Regions from separate parts of the Limosilactobacillus ingluviei str. Autruche 4 genome, predicted to be linked through region 1. Evidence: riboswitches for the same ligand, from Rfam matches in the RefSeq annotation. Region 1 holds a riboswitch; each other region holds the start of a gene.
The links. Region 1 has a riboswitch for thiamine pyrophosphate ahead of thiM (hydroxyethylthiazole kinase). Riboswitches for the same ligand answer to the same signal wherever they lie in the genome.
Positions count from the first base shown of each region.

Region 2: another riboswitch for thiamine pyrophosphate. It lies ahead of BN54_RS07835 (ECF transporter S component); the one in region 1 lies ahead of thiM (hydroxyethylthiazole kinase).
Region 3: another riboswitch for thiamine pyrophosphate. It lies ahead of tenA (thiaminase II); the one in region 1 lies ahead of thiM (hydroxyethylthiazole kinase).

Region 1 covers NZ_HE997173.1:532,903-540,245, reverse strand. Annotated here, with positions in the region: gene BN54_RS02645 (5-oxoprolinase subunit C family protein) at 1-79, shown strand, start outside; gene BN54_RS02640 (acetyl-CoA carboxylase biotin carboxyl carrier protein) at 116-547, shown strand; gene BN54_RS02635 (acetyl-CoA carboxylase biotin carboxylase subunit) at 519-1,880, shown strand; gene BN54_RS02630 (LamB/YcsF family protein) at 1,883-2,632, shown strand; gene BN54_RS02625 (NRAMP family divalent metal transporter) at 2,678-3,892, shown strand; gene BN54_RS02620 (FAD:protein FMN transferase) at 4,001-4,930, shown strand; TPP riboswitch at 4,954-5,060, shown strand; gene thiM (hydroxyethylthiazole kinase) at 5,148-5,918, shown strand; gene thiD (bifunctional hydroxymethylpyrimidine kinase/phosphomethylpyrimidine kinase) at 5,911-6,711, shown strand; gene thiE (thiamine phosphate synthase) at 6,717-7,343, shown strand, end outside.
Region 2 covers NZ_HE997175.1:108,343-115,685, forward strand. Annotated here, with positions in the region: gene BN54_RS07830 (ATP-binding cassette domain-containing protein) at 1-1,162, opposite strand, end outside; gene BN54_RS07835 (ECF transporter S component) at 1,165-1,725, opposite strand; TPP riboswitch at 1,817-1,904, opposite strand; gene BN54_RS07840 (nucleoside hydrolase) at 2,314-3,273, opposite strand; gene BN54_RS07845 (NAD(P)/FAD-dependent oxidoreductase) at 3,444-4,442, shown strand; gene BN54_RS07850 (LTA synthase family protein) at 4,477-6,603, opposite strand; gene BN54_RS07855 (hypothetical protein) at 6,878-7,081, shown strand; gene BN54_RS07860 (proline-specific peptidase family protein) at 7,085-7,343, opposite strand, start outside.
Region 3 covers NZ_HE997176.1:86,012-93,354, forward strand. Annotated here, with positions in the region: gene mprF (bifunctional lysylphosphatidylglycerol flippase/synthetase MprF) at 1-1,270, opposite strand, end outside; tRNA gene BN54_RS08480 (tRNA-Asp) at 1,400-1,475, shown strand; gene BN54_RS08485 (RluA family pseudouridine synthase) at 1,537-2,421, shown strand; TPP riboswitch at 2,451-2,556, shown strand; gene tenA (thiaminase II) at 2,625-3,278, shown strand; gene apf (aggregation-promoting factor) at 3,339-3,959, opposite strand; gene BN54_RS08505 (aldo/keto reductase) at 4,439-5,290, opposite strand; gene BN54_RS08510 (DUF4811 domain-containing protein) at 5,419-6,120, opposite strand; gene BN54_RS08515 (MDR family MFS transporter) at 6,124-7,343, opposite strand, start outside.

The sequences.
Region 1 (7,343 bases):
AATTACGGGTAAATACAAGCCACCGTACGGGATCAGCCGGGTGGCCAGCCAGCGGATTGCTCGCCTGTTTGAAGACTGATGGTTGGCAGGGTGAAAATTAGAAGGGGTGACCAAGATGAAAATTGATCAAGCAGCGATTGAAACTTTAACCAAGCTGTTGGAAGGCAGTGAATTAACCGAGTTGGAATACCAACAGGGCGATGAAAAAATCAAATTGAAGAAGGCGCCGGCTCCGGTCGTCGAAGCAGTGGCTCCAGTGGCCATGTCAAGTGATGACCAACCAGTTCGCGCCCCGCGGACCGACGTGGTCGAAGGGCATACGATCAACGCTCCGACGGTTGGGATCTTCTATACTGCTAAGTCGCCACAGGAACCACCGTACGTTCAAGTTGGCGATGAGGTCAAGCAAGGCCAAATCGTCGGCGTGATTGAAGCGATGAAGGTCTTTACCAACGTCGTCGCCGATGTGGATGGCGTCGTCGAACGGGTCCTGGTCAATAATGAGGAGGGGGTTGAATATGGACAACCACTTATTCAAATCCAGTAATTCGGTCAGTAAGTGGCCCTTTCACAAGGTCCTGATTGCCAACCGTGGCGAGATCGCGGTGCGGATCATTCGGACCTGCCGGATCTTGGGACTGGAGACGGTCGCGGTTTATTCGGCGGCGGATGCCGAGGCCTTGCACGTTAAGTTGGCCGATGAAGCGGTCAGCATTGGCCCGGCCAACGCTGAACAAAGCTACCTTAACATTGCTGCTTTGATTGGGGCTGCGCAGTTGACCGGGGCGGATGCGATTCACCCGGGCTACGGCTTTTTATCCGAAAGTGCTGATTTTGCCCAGGCCTGCCGGGACAACCACATTAAGTTGATCGGTCCCAGCCCGGCGGTGATTGAAATGCTGGGGGATAAAGAAACCGCCCGCCTAACGATGAAAAAGGCCGGCTTGCCGGTGGTCAAGGGGAGCCAAGCGGTCGTAACGACTTTAGCGGAAGCCCGCGCCCAGGCCAATCAAATTGGCTACCCGGTGATGCTGAAAGCCAGCGCCGGTGGGGGTGGTAAGGGGATGCGGATCATTAATTCCGTGACCGATTTGACCCAGCAGTTTGCCACGGCCCAAGAAGAAGCGGTCGCCTCCTTTAACGACAACCGGATGTATTTAGAACAATACCTGCCGGCCCCGCGCCACATTGAAGTCCAAATCATCGCGGACCGTTATGGGCACGCGGTTGCCTTAGGAGAACGGGACTGCACGATCCAGGCCCGCCACCAAAAGGTGATTGAAGAAGCGCCGGCCGTCGTCTTGCCGGCTAACGTCCGTGAGGAAATGTTGCGGCGTTCTGAGCAGGCGGTCAGCCAGCTGAATTACGAGGGGGTCGGGACGATTGAATTCCTCTACAACCCCGACGGCAGTTACTACTTCATGGAAATGAACACCCGGATCCAGGTTGAACACCCGGTCACCGAGCTGATTACCGGGACCGACCTGGTGGAAATCCAGCTCCGCTTGGCGGCGGGGGCCGAATTGAGCACCCGCCGGCCCCAACCGTTTGGCTTTGCCCTGGAGTGCCGGGTCAACGCCTTAACGCCGGGGCAAATTACCGGCTTGCACCTGCCGAGTGGGCAGGGGGTCCGGATTGAATCGGCCCTCTACCAAGGCTACCGGGTGCCGACCAATTACGACGGGATGATTGCCAAAATCATCGTCTATGGTGACCGTCGCCAACGGGTTCTCCAGCAGATGCAGGCCGTGATTGACGAGACGGTGATCAAGGGGATTAAAACCAACTTGGATTTATTGGAACAAATTCTACAGGAACCGGATTTCCAACGCTTGGCGACTGACGTCAACTGGCTGGATAATCGCTCAAAGGGGGAGTAAAGATGGTCGCAATCGATTTAAACAGTGATTTAGGGGAAAGCTTTGGCCGCTACACCGTCGGTAACGATGAAGCGGTAATGGGCTTGATCACCTCGGCCAACGTTGCCTGCGGGGTACACGCTGGGGATCCCGACGTGATGGCCCAGACCGTGGCGGTCGCGGCCCAGCGCGGGGTCGCGATTGGGGCCCACCCCGGTTTTCCAGACCGGCAGGGCTTTGGTCGGCGCTATTTGGCAATGGCCCCGCTGGAAGTTGAACACCTGGTAACCTACCAGGTCGCGGCCTTGGCGGGCTTTACCAAGGGTCACCGCCTTCACCACGTTAAGCCCCACGGCGCCTTGTACAACGCGGCGGCCAAGGATTACGATTTAGCCCTGGCGATTTGCCGGGGGGTCAAGCAGTTTGATCCCGGCCTGCCCCTGTACGGGCTGGCGGGCTCGGCCTTGCTTCAAGCAGCGGCCGAAGTTGGGCTGCCGGCGCGTTCGGAAGTCTTTGCCGACCGGGCCTACCAGGCGGATGGTTCCTTGGTGCCGCGCGGCCAGGCCGGCGCCGTACTGACGGACGCCCAGCAGGTGGCGGCCCGGACCGTGGCGATGGTGGAAAACCAAGCCGTGACCGCCATTACCGGGGAAACGGTCCCGTTGCAAGTCGATACGATTTGTGTCCATGGCGATAACGAAGCCGCCCTGGCCCTGGTTAAAGAACTGCGGGCGGCGATGCTGGCCCAAGGGATTGAAATCAGCGCGGGTTAAATTTAGCTTAATGCAGTTGGTATAAGAAAGAACAGAGGTGATACAATGCAAAACGGACGTGATTTATCGGCGGCTAGCCGCCACGCCGCCGTCAAGAAGGCGGCGATCGGGGGCGCCTTTTTGATGGCGATGTCAGCGGTCGGCCCGGGCTTTTTGACCCAAACGGCGACCTTTACCCAGGCCGAAGGGGCCAACTTCGGCTTTGCGATTTTAATTTGTATTCTGGTTGATATTATTGTTCAGTTAAACATCTGGCGGGTGATCGTCGTGGCCGGCAAGCGGGCCCAAATGATTGCCAATGACGTGGTCCCGGGCTTGGGCTACCTGCTGTCCGCCCTCGTGGCCCTAGGGGGCCTCTTCTTTAACATTGGGAACGTTGCCGGGGCCGGTTTAGGGTTGAACGTGTTGTTTGGCATTCCCGTCGCGGCCGGGGCGATTATCTCGGCGGTAATTGCCATCGTGATTTTGATCGTGCGCAACGCCTTGAAGGTCGTCGACTGGACGGTCCAAGCCCTAGCGGTGATTGCGGTGCTGGTCTTGGTCTACATGTTGTGCGTGACTAAGATTCCGTACGCGACGGCGGCGGTTCACACCGTTGCGCCAACTAAGATTGACTTCTACTCGATCCTGACGATTGTCGGTGGGACCGTCGGGGGCTACATCTCCTTTGCGGGGGGCCACCGGCTCCTTGAAGGTGGCGCTAAGGGCCAAGCTGATTTGAAGTACGTCAACTTGGGGGCCTTGACCGGGATCGGGCTGGCTTCCGTCATCCGGGTGATGCTGTTTTTGGTTGGGCTGGCGGTCGTCGTGGCCGGCACGACTTTAGATCCAACCAACCCCGCGGCCTCGATCTTTAAGACCGCGGCGGGGGCCTTTGGCTACAAGTTCTTCGGCCTCTTGCTGTTTGCGGCCGGGATGTCGTCGATTATCGGCTCGACCTTTACGTCGACCTCCTTCTTGGATTACGCGGTTAGCGGGCGGTCGGTCAAGTACCGTGATGCTTTGACGATTGGCTTTATCGCCTTTGCGACGGTGGTCTTTGTCTTTATCGGCCAACCGGCTAAGGTGCTGGTCGTGGTGGGGGCCTTGAACGGCTTTATCCTGCCGATTGCCCTGGCAATCTTGCTGGTGGCATCTGGTCGCCAAAAGATCATGGGCGCGGCTTACCGCCATCCGCTCTGGTTAGCGATCACCGGCTGGATCGTGGTCGCTTTCATGGCCTTTGCCAGTGTCAAGACGGTGATTGGTTTCTTCGGTTAGTGTTATTCGGCGGGGCGGGTGCGGCCCGCCTTTTTTAATGCTTTGCAAGCGGGCTGGCCTGGGGTACACTGGAAACAACGACTTACCAAAAGAAAGGAAGGACGGCAAATGATGGCAACCCGCCGGGTCCACTTGATGGGGACCGTAATTGACGTACAAATTGATGATCCTAAGGGGGAGGCGCTGGCCGATTCGGTGGTCGCGCGGCTGAAACTATACGAACACCGCTTCTCGGCCAATGATGAGGCGGCCGAATTAATGCAGGTCAACCACCAGGCCGGCGTGGCCCCCGTTGCAGTGGCCCCAGAATTATTTGACTTGATTGCCCTGGGCAAAAAGTACAGTTTAAGGCCGGACGGCAATCTCAATATTGCCCTCGGTCCGCTGGTTAAACTCTGGCACATTGGCTTTGCCGATGCCCATAAACCTAGTGATGAACAGATCCAGGCCCGCCTGGCCCTGACGGACCCGCACCAGATTGAATTGGATGCTCAGCGGCAAACGGTCTACTTGACCCAACCGGGGATGGAGCTTGATCTCGGCGCGCTGGCCAAGGGCTACATTGCCGATTTGCTGACCGATTTTTTGCGCGCCGCGGGGGTTAAGTCAGCCTTGCTGAACCTGGGCGGCAACGTTGTGGTGATCGGCGGCAAGCGGACCAATGCCGATGGTAATTGGCACGTTGGCCTACAAGATCCAGCCCAGCCGCTGGGGACTTACCGGCGGGTCTTGAATTTGCGCGACCAATCGATCGTGACCTCCGGGATCTACCAACGGAATTTAAAGGCGCACAATCATTTTTACCACCATATTTTTGATAAGCACACTGGCTACCCAACCCCGGCCCAGATTACCAGTCTGTCGATCATCTCGCCCCGCTCGGTTGATGGGGAAATTTGGACAACGATGCTCTTTGGCCAGGACCGGGCGACGATTGAACAAACGGTGGCCCAATTGCCCCAAGTCCGGGCGATCGTGATTGATCAGGCCGGACGACTAACCCAGTGCGCCGGGCCCGGCGCAGTTGCCGTGATGTGAAAAAAGGGTTATAATTAAACCAATTTAAGTAACTGGAGTGCCCGTGGTCCGGGCTGAGATGTACGCAAACGTACGGATCCATTGAACCTGGGAGTTAAGACTCGCGAAGGGACGTTACCAAGCCGATCAAGTAGTGATCGCGCGTTGCGGGTGAGTTGACTCATCGCAACGCGTTTTTTCGTTTCCCGGCCTGGCCGTTCCGGAAAGGAAATGGCAAATGGAAGTTCAATTAATTACTAGTCTGCAGCAGCGGCGACCGCTAGTGTTAGCGGTCACGAATTTTATCACCGCCGGGGCCGTCGCTAATTGCCTCAGTGCGGCAGGAATGTCGCCCTTGATGCCGAGCGACCCGGCCGAAGCCGCGGAATTGGTGGCCTTGGCGGATGCCGTGGTCGTCAATATCGGCTCGGTTGGGGCCGAACAAGCGGCCCTCTTACGGGCCGTTGTTACCGCCGCGCGCCAACTCAAGAAGCCGTTGGTCCTGGATCCCGTGGCGGTCGGGGCCAGCCAGGCGCGCCGGCAGCTAATCACCGAGCTTTTAGCCGGCCCGGTAACCCTGATTCGGGGCAACGCCAGCGAGATTGCGGTTTTGGCGGGGGCGACCAGCCATGGTCACGGGATTGACGCGGGGACCGAGTCCAACTTGGCCCAGGTGGCAGCGGCCTGTGCCAAGCGCCACGCTTGTCTGGTCGTTTTGTCGGGCCCGGTCGATTACGTCAGTGATGGCCAGCATACCAAGGCGCTGCCTGGCGGCAGTCCGCTGATGCCCAAAGTGGTTGGGACCGGGGATATGTTATCGGCCTTTTTAGCCGGTTGCTTGACCTTGCCAATGGCCCCCTTGACGGCGGCCGAATTAGGGACGGCCTACTTTGGTCAGGCCGGCGCCCAGGCGGATGACGGGCAACTTGGGCACTGGCTGAGCAATTTTCTGACGGTGCTCGCTCAAGCCCCACACGACTTTGGAAAGGCGGTGCAGACTAATGACTAAGCCACAATTTCCCCAGGCCCTCTCAATCGCGGGTTCTGATTCCGGTGGTGGGGCCGGGATGCAGGCGGATTTGAAGACGATGCAAATGCGCCACGTCTTTGCGACCACTGTCTTGGTAGCAATCACGGCCCAAAATACCCGCGGCGTCCAAAGGGCCCAGGTCCTACCCCCGGCCATGATTGATGCTCAGTTTGCTGCTTTGGCGGAGGACCTCCAAATTAAAGCAGTCAAAACCGGGATGTTGGCTGATTCCCAGACGGTCCAAACGGTGGTCCAAAACCTGCAGCGCTACGACTTTGGTCCGCTAACCGTTGATCCGGTGATGATTGCCAAGGGTGGGGCGCCGCTCTTGGCTGATGAGGCCGTGGCCACCGTCCGCGACCAGCTCTTGCCGCTGGCCACTTTAGTCACGCCAAATTTGCCCGAGGCCGAGGTTTTAACCGGCCAAAAGATCCGGACGGAAGCCCAGATGCGCCAGGCGGCTGAACACTTGCAGGCCCTGGGAGCGGCCAATGTCTTGGTCAAGGGTGGTCACTTGGGCGCAGACCAAGCGGCGGTGGATTACGTCTTACTGGCAAACGGACGGGACTTTTGGCTGACCAGTCCGCGGGTGGCGACCGCTAATACCCACGGCACTGGCGATACGATCTCTGCTTGCATAACGGCGGAATTAGCCAAGGGGGTCGACTTGGCAACGGCGATCCGGGTGGCCAAGGCCTACGTCACGGCGACGATTCGGGAAGGCATTCAAATCGGGCACGGTCACGGCCCCTTAAATCATTGGGCGGTGTAGTAAAAATGAGATTTGAAACCACGATGTTAAAGGCCTACTTGGTGGGCGGGAGCCAGGATACCCAGGGGCAGCCCGCTCAGCTGTTAGCCAAAGTTGAAGTCGCCTTGCAAAACGGCATTACCATGTTTCAGTACCGGGAAAAGGGACCTGGCGCTTTGACCGGGGGAGCTCGGATCCAGTTGGGACATCGGTTGCGCGCTCTATGTCGCCAGTACGATTGTCCCTTCGTGGTCGATGACGACCTCGCCCTGGCCCGCGAGCTGGGGGCGGACGGGATTCACGTCGGCCAACGCGACCAGGGAATTGAAACGGTGCTCGCGGCCGCCCAAGCCGCGGGGCTCTTTGTCGGCTATTCTTGTGCGACGGCGGCCCAAGTGGCGCGGGCCAATCAATTAGCTGGGGTGGCCTATGTAGGCAGTGGACCAGTCTTTCCGACGGTTTCGAAGGCGGATGCCGATCCGGCCCTAGGGGTTGCGGGGCTAGCGGCGTTGGTAGCCCAAAGTTACCATCCGGTCGTGGCGATCGGGGGACTTAACGCAACCAATTTAGCCACTGTCTGGACCACCGGGGTGGCCGGGACGGCGGTGATTTCGTTGGTGCTGGGGGCCCATGATGTGGCCAAAGCGACGCGT
Region 2 (7,343 bases), on a different contig from region 1:
TGACTAATAATTGGAGCTTCTTTTGCTGCCCCCCGGACAAGGAGTAGACGACCCGGTCTGCTAACCCTGTGAGTCCTAGTAGGTCAATGGCTGCCGTTAGGTTGGCGGGGGTGAAGTAGGGGTGGCGTCCCTGCGCTTGGCTGAGGGCTAATTCTTCGGCCATGGTGACGTTTAGGAATTGGTCAGCGGCGTGCTGGAAGACCAAGCCGACTTGCCGGCCCCATTGCCGGGGCCGATACTTTTGCAACGAGCGCCCCTGCAGGGTTAATTCGCCTTGGTAGGGAACTAATTTGGCCAGGCACTTTAAGAGCGTCGATTTGCCACTGCCGGATTCGCCAGTCAGCAGGGTAATTTTGTTAGCCGGAATTTGGCAGTTGGCCTGGTCTAATAAGCGTTGGTGGGGGCGCTCAAGGACCAGCTTGCGCCCCACGATCGCGGCCGGCCAGGTCCTTGCGGCTTGGGTGGGCAGGGCAATCGGCTGAGCGGCGGCCGTTAAGAGGGCTTGCGCCGCCGCTTCAGGCAGCTGGGTTGCTTGATGGGCCCGGTCAAAGCGGATGATTTGTGGTTGCACCGCTTGGTAATTGGCCAGGTCGTGGTCGGCAATAATCACCGTTTTACCAGCGGCCACTTGGGCTTGTAATTGTGCTAACAATAAGGCCCGGTTCTTGGCATCGAGGCTGGCGAAGGGCTCATCTAATAAGATGACGGGCCGGTGCATAGCAATCACGACTGCTAAAGCCGCCCGTTGTTTTTCCCCCCCGGACAAGGTCGCAAACTGGCGGTCCGCCAGGTCACTGATGCCCACGGTCGCAAAGGCGTCCCGGATGCGATGGCGCATTTGGTGCCGGTGAACTTGCAGATTTTCGAGGGCAAATTCGGCCTCGTGTTGGGGCGTATCCAGGGCAAACTGGAGACTCGGGTCTTGAAAAAGCATCGCCGTTTCTTGTGGGGCCAAGTTAATCGCGGCCTGCGCGTTTAAGTGACCGCCGTATTTTGGCAACAGCCCGGCCAAGAGGCGCAACAGGGTCGACTTGCCACTGCCTGAGGGGCCATAAAGGAGGGTAAAGCTGCCCCGGGGAATGGTCAGGTCGGCGAGCTGAAGCACTGGTTGGTGGGCCTGGTAACTAAAGATCACGTTTTGGATCGTAATTGGGTCAGTCATAATTAAGCGGGTTTAATGACGTGGGCGCGTTCCAGTAAGTTGGCAATCAACTTAACCAGCACCCCGCAGAAGACAAACATGGAAATAAAGCGTGCGACTAGCAAGATCAAGTTGAGCCCCAGGCTAAAGTGGGCGTAACCGTTCCGGAACCAGTCCCACCCGAAGGTAATCAGCGTCGCAAAGAAAGTTGATGAAGCCAGCCCGAGCCAATCGTAATGCTTGTAGCGCGTAACGGCGAACCCAAGCTCGGTCGCAACCCCTTGGACAAAGCCGGAGATCAGATTAGCGGCCCCCCATTGGCCACCTAAAAACATTTCACCGGCGGCCCCGAGAAATTCACCGAGAAAGGCCGCCCCGGGCCGGCGTAAGAGCATGGCTGCCATCGGACCGGCCATGCACCACAGGCCCATGGTTAAATCATTGGCCATGGGGCCTAAACCAACGGGCGTTAAGAGAATGGAAAAACCATTGTAGATAAAGTCCCCGGCGTAATAGATCACCCCGAAGATGATCCCGATTAGCGCCAGTAGGATAATATCCTTTAAGTGATAACGTGTCGACATAATACTTCCCCCTGGGAAAAAGAAATTTCAATCCCATGTAAAAACGCTCCCAAGCATTCGTCTGGGAGCGCGGGTTAAATTCGTCTTCAAAGATCTACCGAATGTAACTCCCTACGCTGGTACTAACCAGATCAGGTTAATGGGTATCATCTCAGCCAAAGGCACCCCAGACATGGTAATTGATGCCTTCATTGTAGCGAATCACCCGGGAAAGATCAAGCCGAGGGAGCTACTAAATGTGGTAACCGGGGCTTTAACGCAATTGGGGAAAAGCGGCGGGACAATTATGCACAGACTGTGGATAAATTTGGGGACAACATGGTGAAGGATTGAGGATAATAAGAATGATAGGCTATTTGCAAGGTGTGGAAAAGGTGGGAGTTATCCCCAAGATTTGGTGGATAAGTCGGTTACTTTGGGGATAAGTTGGGGATAAGTTATAACCATCAGTCCAATTTCAAAACCACGGAATGTGGTTAAAAAATTGGCTGGGAAAATATCCCGTCTGCTGATACCACGTTCCGTGACTTTAACGACAAAAGAAAAAGCTGAGCGGGAATTGCTCAGCTTGTGATGATTCAGCGGAGATTAGTGTTGTTTGAACAAGTTAGTCAACAAGTCCATAAAGGTGGCCAGGTAACGGTCCTTATCAACGTTGACTGCGACTTGCACATTCGGGTTCGGTTCGTTGAGCCGGTCCTTGTCCCCAATCGTGCGGGCGTAGTTGTGTTCATCGTAGATCACCTTCATAAAGAGGCTGATCGTTTGAACGAAGGATGGGTCCAAAGAAACCCCAACCGCCAGTGGGTCGTGCAGAGCACAACCATTCTTGTCGATGTCTAAGTTGTAGTAGGCATCGATGTAGAAGTCGGTAATGTCGGCAAAGGCTTGACCGGCCTTCGTGCCAAGGTCGCGCCATTGTTGGGTTTCCTTCTTGGTCAAGAGGGTTCGCAAAGTAACGTCCAAGCCGACCATCGTCAATGGTAAATCACTGGTCAAGACGTCGTTGGCAGCCTTGGCATCTTGGTTGATGTTGGCTTCCGCCACGTCCGTCACGTTCCCTTCGACAGTCAGTGCCCCACCCATGAAGGTAACGTTGCCGATCAAGTGGGCAATTTCCGGATCCTTCTTTAAGGCCGCCGCTAAGTTAGTCATTGGGCCGGTTGGGATGATGATCAAGTCCTTGCCGTACTTGTGGGCGGCTTCAATGTAGAAGTCCACCCCAGACATTTCTTCTAAGGGGCGCTTTGGGGCCGGCAGGTCGACGTCGCCGATCCCGTTGTCACCGTGAATGTCCTTGGAAACTTGCATCACCTCAAAGTGATCGCTGGTGCTGGAATGTGGCAAACCTAAGAAGACCGGTACATCTTCTTGGCCTAACAATTCCAACAGCTTCAAGCTATTTTCTGCACAAACATCAAGCAAGTTGTTCCCGTAAGAAGAAACGATCCCGATCAGATCTACGTCGGGAGCGGCCACGGCGTAAGCGATTGCTAAAGCGTCATCCACCCCAGTATCTAAGTCGAGAATCATTTTCTTTTGAGCCATATTAGTCCCTCCAAATGTTTTCTATGCGTTTGTTCAAGTAGTAACGTTTTACTCCTTAATCATACCGAATCATGAAAGGGAATACAATTGGCAATTGCGGTTTTTTGCGCCGGTGGGGGGCCAATGCTACAATAAAACTACTGAAAATTAGCGGAAATGAGGCAAAAAAGATGACCGAAAAGATGTATGACGTCACCATTGTCGGTGGCGGGCCAGTGGGGATGTTTGCGGCCTTTTACTGTGGGCTGCACGAATTAAACGCGCAACTGATCGAAGCCTTGCCAACCTTAGGGGGCCAACCCGCCGCGCTGTACCCAGAAAAACAAATCTGGGATGTAGCCGGTAAGGCGGGGGTGACCGGGCGCCAACTTGCGGCGGACTTAGCGGCCCAGATGGCGATTGCCCCGGTGGACACGGTGGTCGGCCAGATGGTCACCAACGTGCAAAAAGATCCGGATGGTTGCTTTACGATTACGACCGACCAAGCCACCTACCGGGCCAAAGCCGTTTTAGTGGCGCTTGGCAAGGGCGCTTTTACCCCCCGGTCCTTAGCGCTGCCGGGTGCCGCTGAACTTGATGACCAGCAGTTGAGCTACTTTGTCACGCAGAAGGCCGATTTTGCGGGGCAAGACGTAGTGGTTCTCGGCGGTGGGGATTCCGCGATCGACATGGCCTTGATGTTGGAACCAGTAGCCAAAAGCGTTAAGTTGGTTCACCGGCGCGACCAGTTCCGGGCGCTGCCTAAGATGGTGTCGGACTTGCAAACGTCAGCGGTAGAAATTTTAACGCCCTATTTGCCAAAGGAAATCAGCAGTCAAGCAGATGGCAAGGTTAGTTTGACCCTCAAGAAAATGAAGAGCGAAGAAGAATTGACCCTTACCCCGGATCGGGTGTTGGTCAATTACGGTTTTACCTCCAATAATGCCGCCCTCAAGGACTGGCAATTAGACCTGGCGAGTGAACACCATTTGATTCAGGTTGATTCGACGATGCAAACCAGTGTGGCGGGCGTGTACGCCATTGGGGACGGGGTAACCTACCCGGGGAAAGTTGCGCTGATTGCCAACGGCTTTGGGGAAGCGCCAGTGGCCGTAACGGCCCTGGCCAAAGCGCTCTATCCCGATAAGCGCCTGGCGATGCACAGTTCATCAATGAAGATCAAGGCATAGAAAAAAGCCCCGCCGCGGGGCTTTTTTCTATGCCTTAATTGTTGCCATCGGGGTTGGTAATCTTAATCCGGTTGGAACTGGTTGACGAGTGGTTCAACTCTGGCGCATCGGTGGAGAAGAGATCGGCGGTTGTCTTCTGGCCGTTTTGCGCAAAGAGGCTGGTGGATTTATTGCCGAGCTTGCGGTCCTTTTGCTCCAGTTTTTGCAACCCGTTGGAGTAGTTGTAATCACTAGCGTTGACCTTCTTAAAGCCCTTCGGCGTGTAGAAACGTAAGAGGTTCTTTTGGTTGAGGGCATCCGAGAGGTGCAATTCCTTAGTGACAAAGCGTTGGTCGGCTTCGACTTGCTTTTGTTCTTTGGCCGTTAAGTGGGCAATCTTCCCCGTGGTCGTATCATAGATCGTCCCGTTGACGCTGGTGTACTTTGGTGTCACAAAGTCTTGATTGCGAAAGGCCACCAACTGCCGGTGTTGACTGGAGAAGAGGTCGGTCCCAAACATAATGTAGCGCTTGGTGGAAATCCCCAAGAGGTGCAGCAAGGTCGGCAAGACGTCGATTTCGCCTCCGTAGGTTTGGTAGATCTTCCCCTGGTCGGTTCCGGGGATGACAAACATCAAGGGAACCCGTTGCAGCATGGCGTTGTCGAAGTCGGTCCAATCTTCGTTGGAACGCCCTAAGACACTGGCCAGGTACTTGTTTTCAGAGTTGGAAATTCCGTAGTGGTCCCCATAGATCATAATCAAAGAGTGCTTTGCCAGGCCGGATTTGTCCAGGTAAGCAAAGAATTCCTTGAGCGACTGGTCCAGGTAGTGGGCAGTGACAAAGTAGTCATTGACGGCGGTATTACCCGTGTCAACAGTCGTGAAGTTCGGGTCCTTGTCTTCGCTGTCCAATTCGTACGGGAAGTGGTTGGTAACGGTGATGTACTTGGCGTAGAACGGTTGTTGCAAGTGTTCCAAGTACTTAATCGAATCCGCAAACAACAACTTATCCTTCAAGCCATACCCGGTGGCCTTGTCGCCGGAAGTATCGTAATACGAAGCGTCGAAGAAGTATTGGTAAGCCAGGTTCTTATAGACGTTATTACGATTCCAGAAGGAGGCGACGTTGCCGTGGAAGACCGCAGTCGAATACCCACCCCGTTGCTCTAAGATGGCCGGCGCGCCTTCGAAGGTATTGTCGTTGCCCAGCGTCGCAAACAGGGAGCCTTGTGGCAGGCCAAAGGTGCTGGTTTCCAGCATGTTTTCGGCATCGGAGGTCTTCCCCTGACCGACTTGGTGGAAGAAATTGGCAAAGGCGTAGGTGCTGTTGCTGTGGTAGAGCGAGTTTAGGAAGGGGGTAACTTCTTGGTTGTTGATCTTTTTATCAATTAAGAACTGCTGGAAACTTTCCAGGTGGATCACAATCACGTTTCGGCCCTTAGCAATCCCGTACAGTTGGTCGTTGGGTTTGGCGTAGTTGGTATCGGTAAACTTCTTTACCTTTTCCAGCTGGGCTTTCGTAGCCGACTTACGCATGTTGTAAGTGTGTTGGGACCGTACCAGATCGTAACCAGTAAAGGTATCGATCCCCAGGTATTTTACAATGTAGGTCCGGTCAAAGGTCCGCCCTAACAACTGTGGGCGATCAAATTCGGCGACCATGATGTTGAGTCCTAAAATCAAGAGACCGACCGAAGTAACGGCAAAGGCCAGCCGGTGGCCCAAGGCCCGCGGGTCAAACTTGATTTTTTTCCCTAGCATCAGTAACAAAATAATGACGATGTCCACCCAGTACAAGAGGTCGTGGACATTGGTTAAGGCTAACGAGGAACCGGACAGGCCTTGGTTGACCTTGGAATAACCGGTCATGGTCGCGATCGTCATAAAGTCAGTAAATTCCCGGAAGTAGATCACATTGAGGTACAAGAGGACCGTATTGGCAATATAAAGCCCCATGGTGACCGGGTAAAAGAAGCGCGAACGCTTGAAATAAAGGCCGATACTCAGCAGGATGATCGTGGTGGCCAGGGGATTGAAAAAGGTAATTACGCCCTGGATAAAGCTGGTATCACCGAGTTTAAAGTCCATCACGTACGCAAACAGGGTTTTGAGCCAAAACAGGCCCACCAACAGGGCAAAAAAGCCCGTCCGCGTATTGACGAATTTCCCTAGTTTTCGCATTTCGGGTATCCTCACAAACATTAAATTTCGGCCGGGGAACGGCCGAGCGGCACTAGTTTTCACCGGGGATTTCCCGGGAAATAGTTCAACGTCCCCCATTTTATCACATTCTAGATTGCTGGTCGGGTCCGGCGGGGATTGTAGCAGAAAATTAACGGTTTGCAGCCGGAAAAAGAAAATAACAGCGGGACAACGTTGGTGAAGTCGAACATAAGTTGATGTTTAGTGGTAAAATGATGATATTGATAAAAATTAGTTCGGGGGGAGTGCAACAATGCAAATTAAAATTTATGATGATCAACAAGCGCACGCGATGGCGACCCAGTTTTTCGGTCATGATTACCAAGACCCGGGGGTAATGAAATGGGGTGGCTTTTTGCTAAGTGAACATACCGCTTGCTTGCAGGCGGCAACCGCGGCTGCCGACATAAAAAAACCGTCATCCCAAGCCCCCCGGGCTGGTGATGACGGTAGGTAAAGGTTATTGATTAAAGGTGCCGGCTTCGACTTGGCGAATGAAGTCAGCGAGGTGCCGGTAGTAAACGGCCGGGTTGTCGACCATGTGGTGGTGGCCACCATTTGGCGTCGTGACCAACTTGGCGTTTGGAATCAAGTCAGCCATGGTTTGGGCTGTGGCCAACGGCATCGTTTCGTGTTCCCCGAAGGTCAGCAAGGTTGGCACCTTGATGTTCTTCAGTTGGTCGCGGAAGTGCCAGTCCTTTAGCTTCCCGGTAATGACA
Region 3 (7,343 bases), on a different contig from region 1:
ACACCGCCAGGTAAATCGTTAAGGACGGCGTTCCCAGGTTCAGCCACGTATTAACAATACCGACTAACAATAACAACAGGGTCGGCCAGTAGGCTTTTTTGACCTTGGCTTGAATCCCCCGGGCACAAGCCAGCATCGCAATGGCAAACAGGATGGTCGTCAGTTGGTGCAAGAAAAAGAAACTAAAAGGGTAGAGGCGTTGTAAGAGCCGGTTGGAGGCCGTCAGATCCGGGACCGAAGCGGCCAGCAGCATAAAGATCCCCGAAACGTACATGAAAACGGTAATTACCACCTGGGCGGCTTGGCGCACCATTGTGGCGGGAATGCCGTCAAAAAAGGCGTTAATCCGAACGGCGAGGTAGTGAACAAAAAAGATTAACCCTAACACCAAGGGCAGCAGGTAGTAAAAGACCCGGAACAATAGCAGCCACACGACGGCAGTCGAACGGGGCACGCCCAGGAGGGTCAATTCAATCAGCATCATGACGTCAAAGGACCCGATCGCCCCCGGCAACATCGACACCACCCCGAGGACTTGGGCGACCACGTAGAGGGGAAAGACTGCCGCTAAGTTGGTGTGGATCCCCAGGCTGGCCCCAATTAAAATGAAGAAACCAGCGACCAGCAACCATTCCAAAGTGGAGGTGAAGGTTACCCAGGCTTTAAATTTAAAGGACATTTCCTTAAAGAGCAGGCCGTTATTTTGGCGGGTCAAAAGCAGGACGACCGGGAAGTACAGCCCACCTCCGACTAACCAGATCGCGTACCGGTTAAAGTGTCCGCCCTGATGGAAGCCAAACATCATCACCAAGGCCAGCCAACAAAGCAAGGACAGCCCGGCCAACAAGAAGATTGCAATTTTAGCAATCGCAGCGAGGATTTGGTTGCGGCTGGCTTGTTGGCCGTAAAAATGGGCCCGTAAGGTTGCGCCCAGCAAGCCCCCAAAACCAGCCACGTTGGTCAATGTATTGGTAATCCAGCCGCTGCGAAAGATGTAAAAGGGCTTAAATTTACCAGGTAACAGGTGCGTGATGGCAATGTCGTAGCCAGTCATCGGCAAGACGGCGACGAGGCCCCCCAGACTTAAGAGCACTAAAGTGGTCCACGACTGCCGGGTCAGTTCGGTTGTGACTTGGTCCCAATTGACCGTCTTAAAAAAGTTTCCTAAGCTGATGATGACAAATAACACCACGGAAGTAACGAAGACCAGCTTCAAGCCCTTCGCGTAGCGTTGCCACAGGGCTTGGCTGGTTTGGATAATTTTTTGCATAGTTCCCCCTCACGAAAGATAACTTCTGTTACTAACCTACATTTTTTTCGGGAATTTCGCAAGAATTCATGGAAAAATGTTGACGGCGGCCGGGACTTCCGGTATATTATTATTTGTGCTTAAGGAAATGGTCCATTGGTCTAGTTTTGGTTAGGACGCATCCCTGTCACGGATGAGATCACGAGTTCGAGTCTCGTATGGACCGTATGTGTAAGAGGTCGGGAAATTCCCGGCCTCTTTTTTCTTGGCAAAGAAAGGATGAAAGCATGGAAAATACTTGGCAGTACCGTGGCACAGAGCCGATTAAAATTAAGCGTTACCTCCAGTCGTTGGGGATGGGACACCGCTTATTCAATGATATTAAAAATGGGGCCGGAGAGCTCTTGGTTGATCACCGGCCGGTCCGCCCGACGACCAAAATTTTACCCAACCAGCCGCTGACGATTAAGGTGGCACCAGAAATGGCGGATCCCACCGTCCAAGTCAGTCATGGCCCCTTACAGATTGCCTATGAGGATGCCAACTGGCTGGTGATTGACAAACCCGCGGGGCTGGCTTCAGTCCCGGGACCCACGGAACAAGCCGATACCGCTTTAAACCGGGTCAAGGGGTACTTAGTGGCCCAAAAGAGTGTCGATTTGCGGCCCCATTTGATTACCCGCTTGGATCGGTTTACCAGCGGTTTGTTGCTGGTGGCCAAGCATCGGGTCGCTTCCAGCATGATCAGCACCCAGGTGGAAAGCCACGCGGTTAAAAAAGAGTACCGGGCAATCGTGAGTGGGCACTTACCGGCCGCGCACGGCGTGATTGACCAACCGATTCTGCGGGTAGCCGGCCAGGCGGCCCGGGTGATTGATCCGGCCGGCCAGCCCGCCAAGACCGAGTACTGGGTCGAACAAGAAAAGGCCGGCTATAGCCTGGTGCGTCTGCGCCTGCACTCGGGCCGCACCCATCAGATCCGGGTCCACTTGAGTTGGCTGGGTAATCCTTTGGTGGGCGATCACCTCTACGGCGGTGACCTGAGCCGCAGTGATCACCAGGCCCTGCATGCGACCAGCTTGGCCTTCACCGATCCCTTTACCCAGGCCCCCGTGGCTCTGACCAGTCCCCTGCCGGCGGCCCTGCAAACTTTGTGGGACCAGTTGGCTTAGGGAGACGTTGGGCTTATAATAAAAACAACCATTGTAACCGGGAGTGCTCGTGTGCCGAGCTGAGATGTCCGCAAACGGACGGATCCCTTGAACCTGTGAGTTAATCCTCGCGAAGGGACGTTACGCTTAGCGCTGTTTCGGGAGAAGTGGCGCTTTTTTCGTCCCTTTTCCGGCGGGGCGGGGCAACGTCCGGAAAGGAAGTTATGAAAGAGACACAGTTTACCGCTACTTTGACTCCCGTGATTGAGGTTGCCACGGCCCGCAGCCTGGCTCACCCCTTTATCGTTGGCCTGAGTGACGGGACCCTGCCGTTGGCGACCTTTCGCTACTACTTGCGCCAAGATCACCAGTACCTAGAAATGTTTGGTCGCTTGCACGAGGTCCTGGCCGCCCAGCTTAATACGGCGCTGGCCCAAATTTTGACCAGCCTCGGTGAGGGGGAAGACCTGGCCCGTCAGCGCCTCCACGCTGAGTTGAAGCTTTCGGCGGTCGAATTGGCGGCCACCAAACCGGCGCCGACCAATTATGCCTATCAGACTCACATGGCCTACCAAAACCAGGCCCACGGCAAGGCGGCCCTGGCGGCCGGCCTCTTGCCGTGCTACTGGCTCTACAATGAGGTTGGCCGACGGTTGGCGCAAAAACACAGTCCCAACCCGCTTTACCAGGAGTTTTTCGACAGTTACGCCAGTGATGATTTTTCCAGTAGTACCAACCAGATGCGGGCGATCGTCGACGAATTGGCGGCACCACTGGACGAAGCGGCCCACGAGCAGATGCGCCAGGCCTTTGTAAAATCTTGTTATTATGAGGAACAATTTTGGCAGATGGCCTACGAACAACAAAGGTGGCGCTAACGCAAAAAAGGAATGGCATGAAAGCGCCATTCCTTTTTTTACATTCAGTTAAAGTAATTTTTAGTACCAACCGTGTTGTTGCCAGAAGGCTTGGGCGTTGGTCCAAGAACCGTAACGGGAAGCCACGTATTGTTGGGCAACCCGTTCTTGGTTGGCAGCGGAGTAGTCACCGTTTAAGTAAGCAGCGGAAAGTTGGTACTTCCCGATGTATTGGCCGTTCCGGGCCGTGTAGCTTCCACCAGATTCGCGTTGGGCAATCCAAGCTTGGGCTGCGGCTTCGTTCCCGCCCAGGTTCGCCGTGTATGAGCTGGTAGCTTGAGCTTGGTAGCCGTAGTTGCTTTGCGCAGCTGGTTGTTGCGCGTAGTAAACCGGAGCTTGACTTTGCGTCGTTTGGACTGGCGCAGCTTGGGCTGCCGTTTGAGCTGGCGCTTGGGTCGTTTCGCCGTTGTCCTTGATCAAGAGTTGTTGGCCAACGTAGATCAAGTTGACGTTTTGGATGTTGTTGTCTTGGGCCAGCTTGTCAACGGAGCTGTTGGCAAACTTTTGGGAAATTGAAGACAGGGTGTCACCGGCTTGTACGGTGTACGTCGTGTCCGCGCTGGCAACCGTGGAGCCGGCTGCGATCCCAAAAGCGGCGATGCCAAGAGTTGCTGCAGTAGTTAACATGCTTTTCTTTAACATAGGGTAATTTAACCATCCTTTTCTTTGTTCGTTCATATTTTCGACGGTTACTATCATAACCGCTCAAGGTTACGAACAGATAACAAGCGAATTGCGAAGGACGGGGAAAACGGGGGGATTTCGTAATCTTTTGTAATATAACGATTTACCTAACTTGAATGTAAGGGGAAGCATGACTGTTCTGATCGCTTTTTTGGCCGACCAAACTTTGCCGGCGGAAAGAGCGAAAAAATCTCGGAAAAAATTCGAAAAAGGTCAACTTTTTTTGCTTCCCAGCGATAAACGGGGGAAAAAGCTTCAAATTTGCCTGGTTTATTACAGAAAGGTTGCGATCGTCATTTTAGCGAGCCAAGTTAGGTAAGCACAAGGACCAAACCCAGTCAGGACAAGCCTTGCGCGCTTTGTAATCTTTTGTCATAAAGGGCGGGGAACCAAAAAAAGTCCTGGCCAGCAAGGCCAGGACGATAATCAAATTTTGCTTACCGGGGGTATTGCACGTTATTTTCATAAACCAATTCGGGTTCGCGCCCATCCCGGGCAAAGCGATTCAGGGCGTCAATTTGGGCCATTTCCGCAGCGCTGAGGGTAAAATCAGTCAACGCGGCGTTTTCGGCGATCCGTTGCGGGTGCGCCGATTTTGGAATGATGGCCACCCCGCCTTGTAAATGCCACTTTAAAATTACTTGGGCGACTGATTTCTGGTGGGCCGCCGCGATTTTAGTCAGTACCGGATCCTGTAAGTACTTGCCCCGGGCCAGGGGTGACCAGGCTTGGGTTACGATCCCGTGGGCTTGGTGGTACTTGATTAAGGCCGCTTGGTTTAAGCCCGGGTGCCGTTCGACTTGGTTGACGACCGGCCGTTGGTGGGCTTGCGTGGCTAACAGCTGCAAGTGAACGATCCCAAAGTTAGAGACCCCAATTGATTTGGTCAAACCTTGGGCCTGCAAGTCTTCTAAGGCTTGCCAGGTCGCAAAGAAGTGGGCTTGCATCGGCCAGTGCACCAGCAGCAAGTCGACGTAATCTAACTGCAAGCGGCGCAAGGATTCCTTAACCGACTGGATAGTGGTCTGGTAACCTTGGTTTTGTTCCGCGACTTTCGTGGTTACAAAATAATTATCCCGGGGGACGGCTAATTCCTTTAAGGCTACCCCCAGCAAGGCTTCGTTTTCATAGAGTTGGGCGGTATCAAACAGCCGGTAGCCGGTTTGGTAGGCACTTTTGATGGCGGTCGTCATGCTGGCCTGGTCGGTCAGTTTATAGACGCCAAAGCCTTCTTGGGGCATACGGTGGCCATCCGCCAAGGTTAACCATTGAGCTTGCAACTGGGTCATAATTTTCCCTCCAAACTATTAATAGGTAGAAACATATCATTATCCCTATCTTACCGCGCTTTTAAACTGATTAAAAGTAAGAAAAAAGGAACCGCGGAGCCGCTGGGGTCCCGGAGTTCCTAGCCTTGCTATTTGACTAACTGTTGAATGGCTTGCGCCTTAGCTTCATTCGTGAATTGCAGCTGTAAGGCCCCTTGTTGGGCCGGCGTTAAGTGTGGATTTTGTTGCAGGGCTTGGGCCATGCGTTGCTTAACTTGGCTGGCAATCACCGTTTTCATTTGCGCTTGGGCGGCAGGCTGCTTAAGCTGCTTGGTAAGTTGGGCCGCCTGGTGCGTATTGATGACCGCCCAGGTTGGGTTGACTTGGAAATCGTAGCTGCGGTGCTTGGTTTCGTTGTTATCCCCTAAAATCCCAAACATGGCCTTGGCAAAGCCGTTGGCATAGACGTACTTTTGCGTTTTGATTACCACTTTGGCGTCCCCGGTGGTCTGCGTCAGCTTCGTGGTGGCCTTGCTGTCGACCCAGGTGTGCTTGGTCTTTTTTTGGTGAATGTCGGTCTTATAAACGTAGACTTTTTCATTGCCGGTCCCCAATTGCTTGTACACCAGCAAATTAGCTTGCGGATTGACCGAAGCCAGGGAAACCGTCTGCGTGGTGGTGACCGTCTTCATCCCCAAGTGGTTGACATCATGGAGGGCAAAGACCGTTACGGAAGCCACCAAAATGATTAAGGACAGCCCAGCCCACAGTAAGTGACTGGCTTTTTCGACCCATACGGCCCCAAAGAGGTAAAAGCTCAGGGCACTGAGAATAACCAGTAAAATAATCATCGCTTAACCCTCCTTTGGTAAATCGGTGACATCAATAGAACGCACGGTATTTTCCTTCTTTAAGAAGAAGGCTAAGACCAAGGCGGCGACGGCAAAAATGGCGGACACCCCGAAGGCTGCCCGGAACCCATTTAAGGCCGCGTTGATGGCATGGCCCTTGTAAACCAGGGGCGCCGAGGTCAACAAGCTGTGCGCAGGCTTGGTGGCATCTTGAACGTTGGTTAAGACGGTCGTCATGATGGCAGTCCCAATCGAACTCATCGTTTGCCGGAAAGTATTGTTAACGGCCGTCCCGTGGGACATCTCGGCAATCGGCAATACGTTCATCCCGGAAGTTGTGACTGGCATGAAGACCATCGACACCCCAAAGAGCCGAATGGCGTAGAAGACAATAATGGAAAGGACCGGCGTCTTATCGGTCAGGGTCATAAAGGGCACCGTCCCAATCAAGAGCATCGTTAAACCAACAATTGCCAAGCGCCGGGCCCCGTACTTATCAAAGAGGCGTCCGGTAATTGGTTGCATGAACCCCATCATCAAAGCCCCGGGCAATAACATTAAGCCAGAGTGAAAGGCCGTTTCCCCCCGGATCGTTTGGATGTAAGTTGGCAACAGCATTTCAACCCCGATCATGGCCAGGTTGACCGCACTGGACAAGACGGCGGCCAAGGCGAATTCAGGGTGCTTAAAGACCCGCATTTCCAGGAACGGATCCTTTAACTTCAGCTGCCGGTGAATAAAGAGGGCGATAAAGATCAGCCCGACAATGATAAAGCCCAGCACTAAGCGGTCGCCCCACCCGCGGCTGGAAGCTTCCGAGACCCCGTATAATAGGCCCCCAAACCCGATCGTTGAGGTGACGACCGACCAGAAATCGAGGGGCTGTTGGTGAACCCGTAAGACCGGCTTCATCACAAAGAAGGCGATAATCAAAATGATGATGATAAAGGGAATGATAACGCCAAAGAGATCCCGCCAGGAATAGTTGTCAACAATGATCCCGGACATGGTTGGTCCCACGGCCGGGGCTAATCCCATGGCGATACCGACCATGCCCATGGCACTCCCCCGCTGTTCAGGAGGAAAGACTGACAGCATGATCGTTTGGTTAAGGGGCATGGTTACCCCCACGGCCAGGGCTTGGATGATCCGGGCCACAATTAAGATCTGGAAGTTGGGAGCGACAAAGGCAATCACCGTCCCGAGCAGGAAAGTTGCCATGG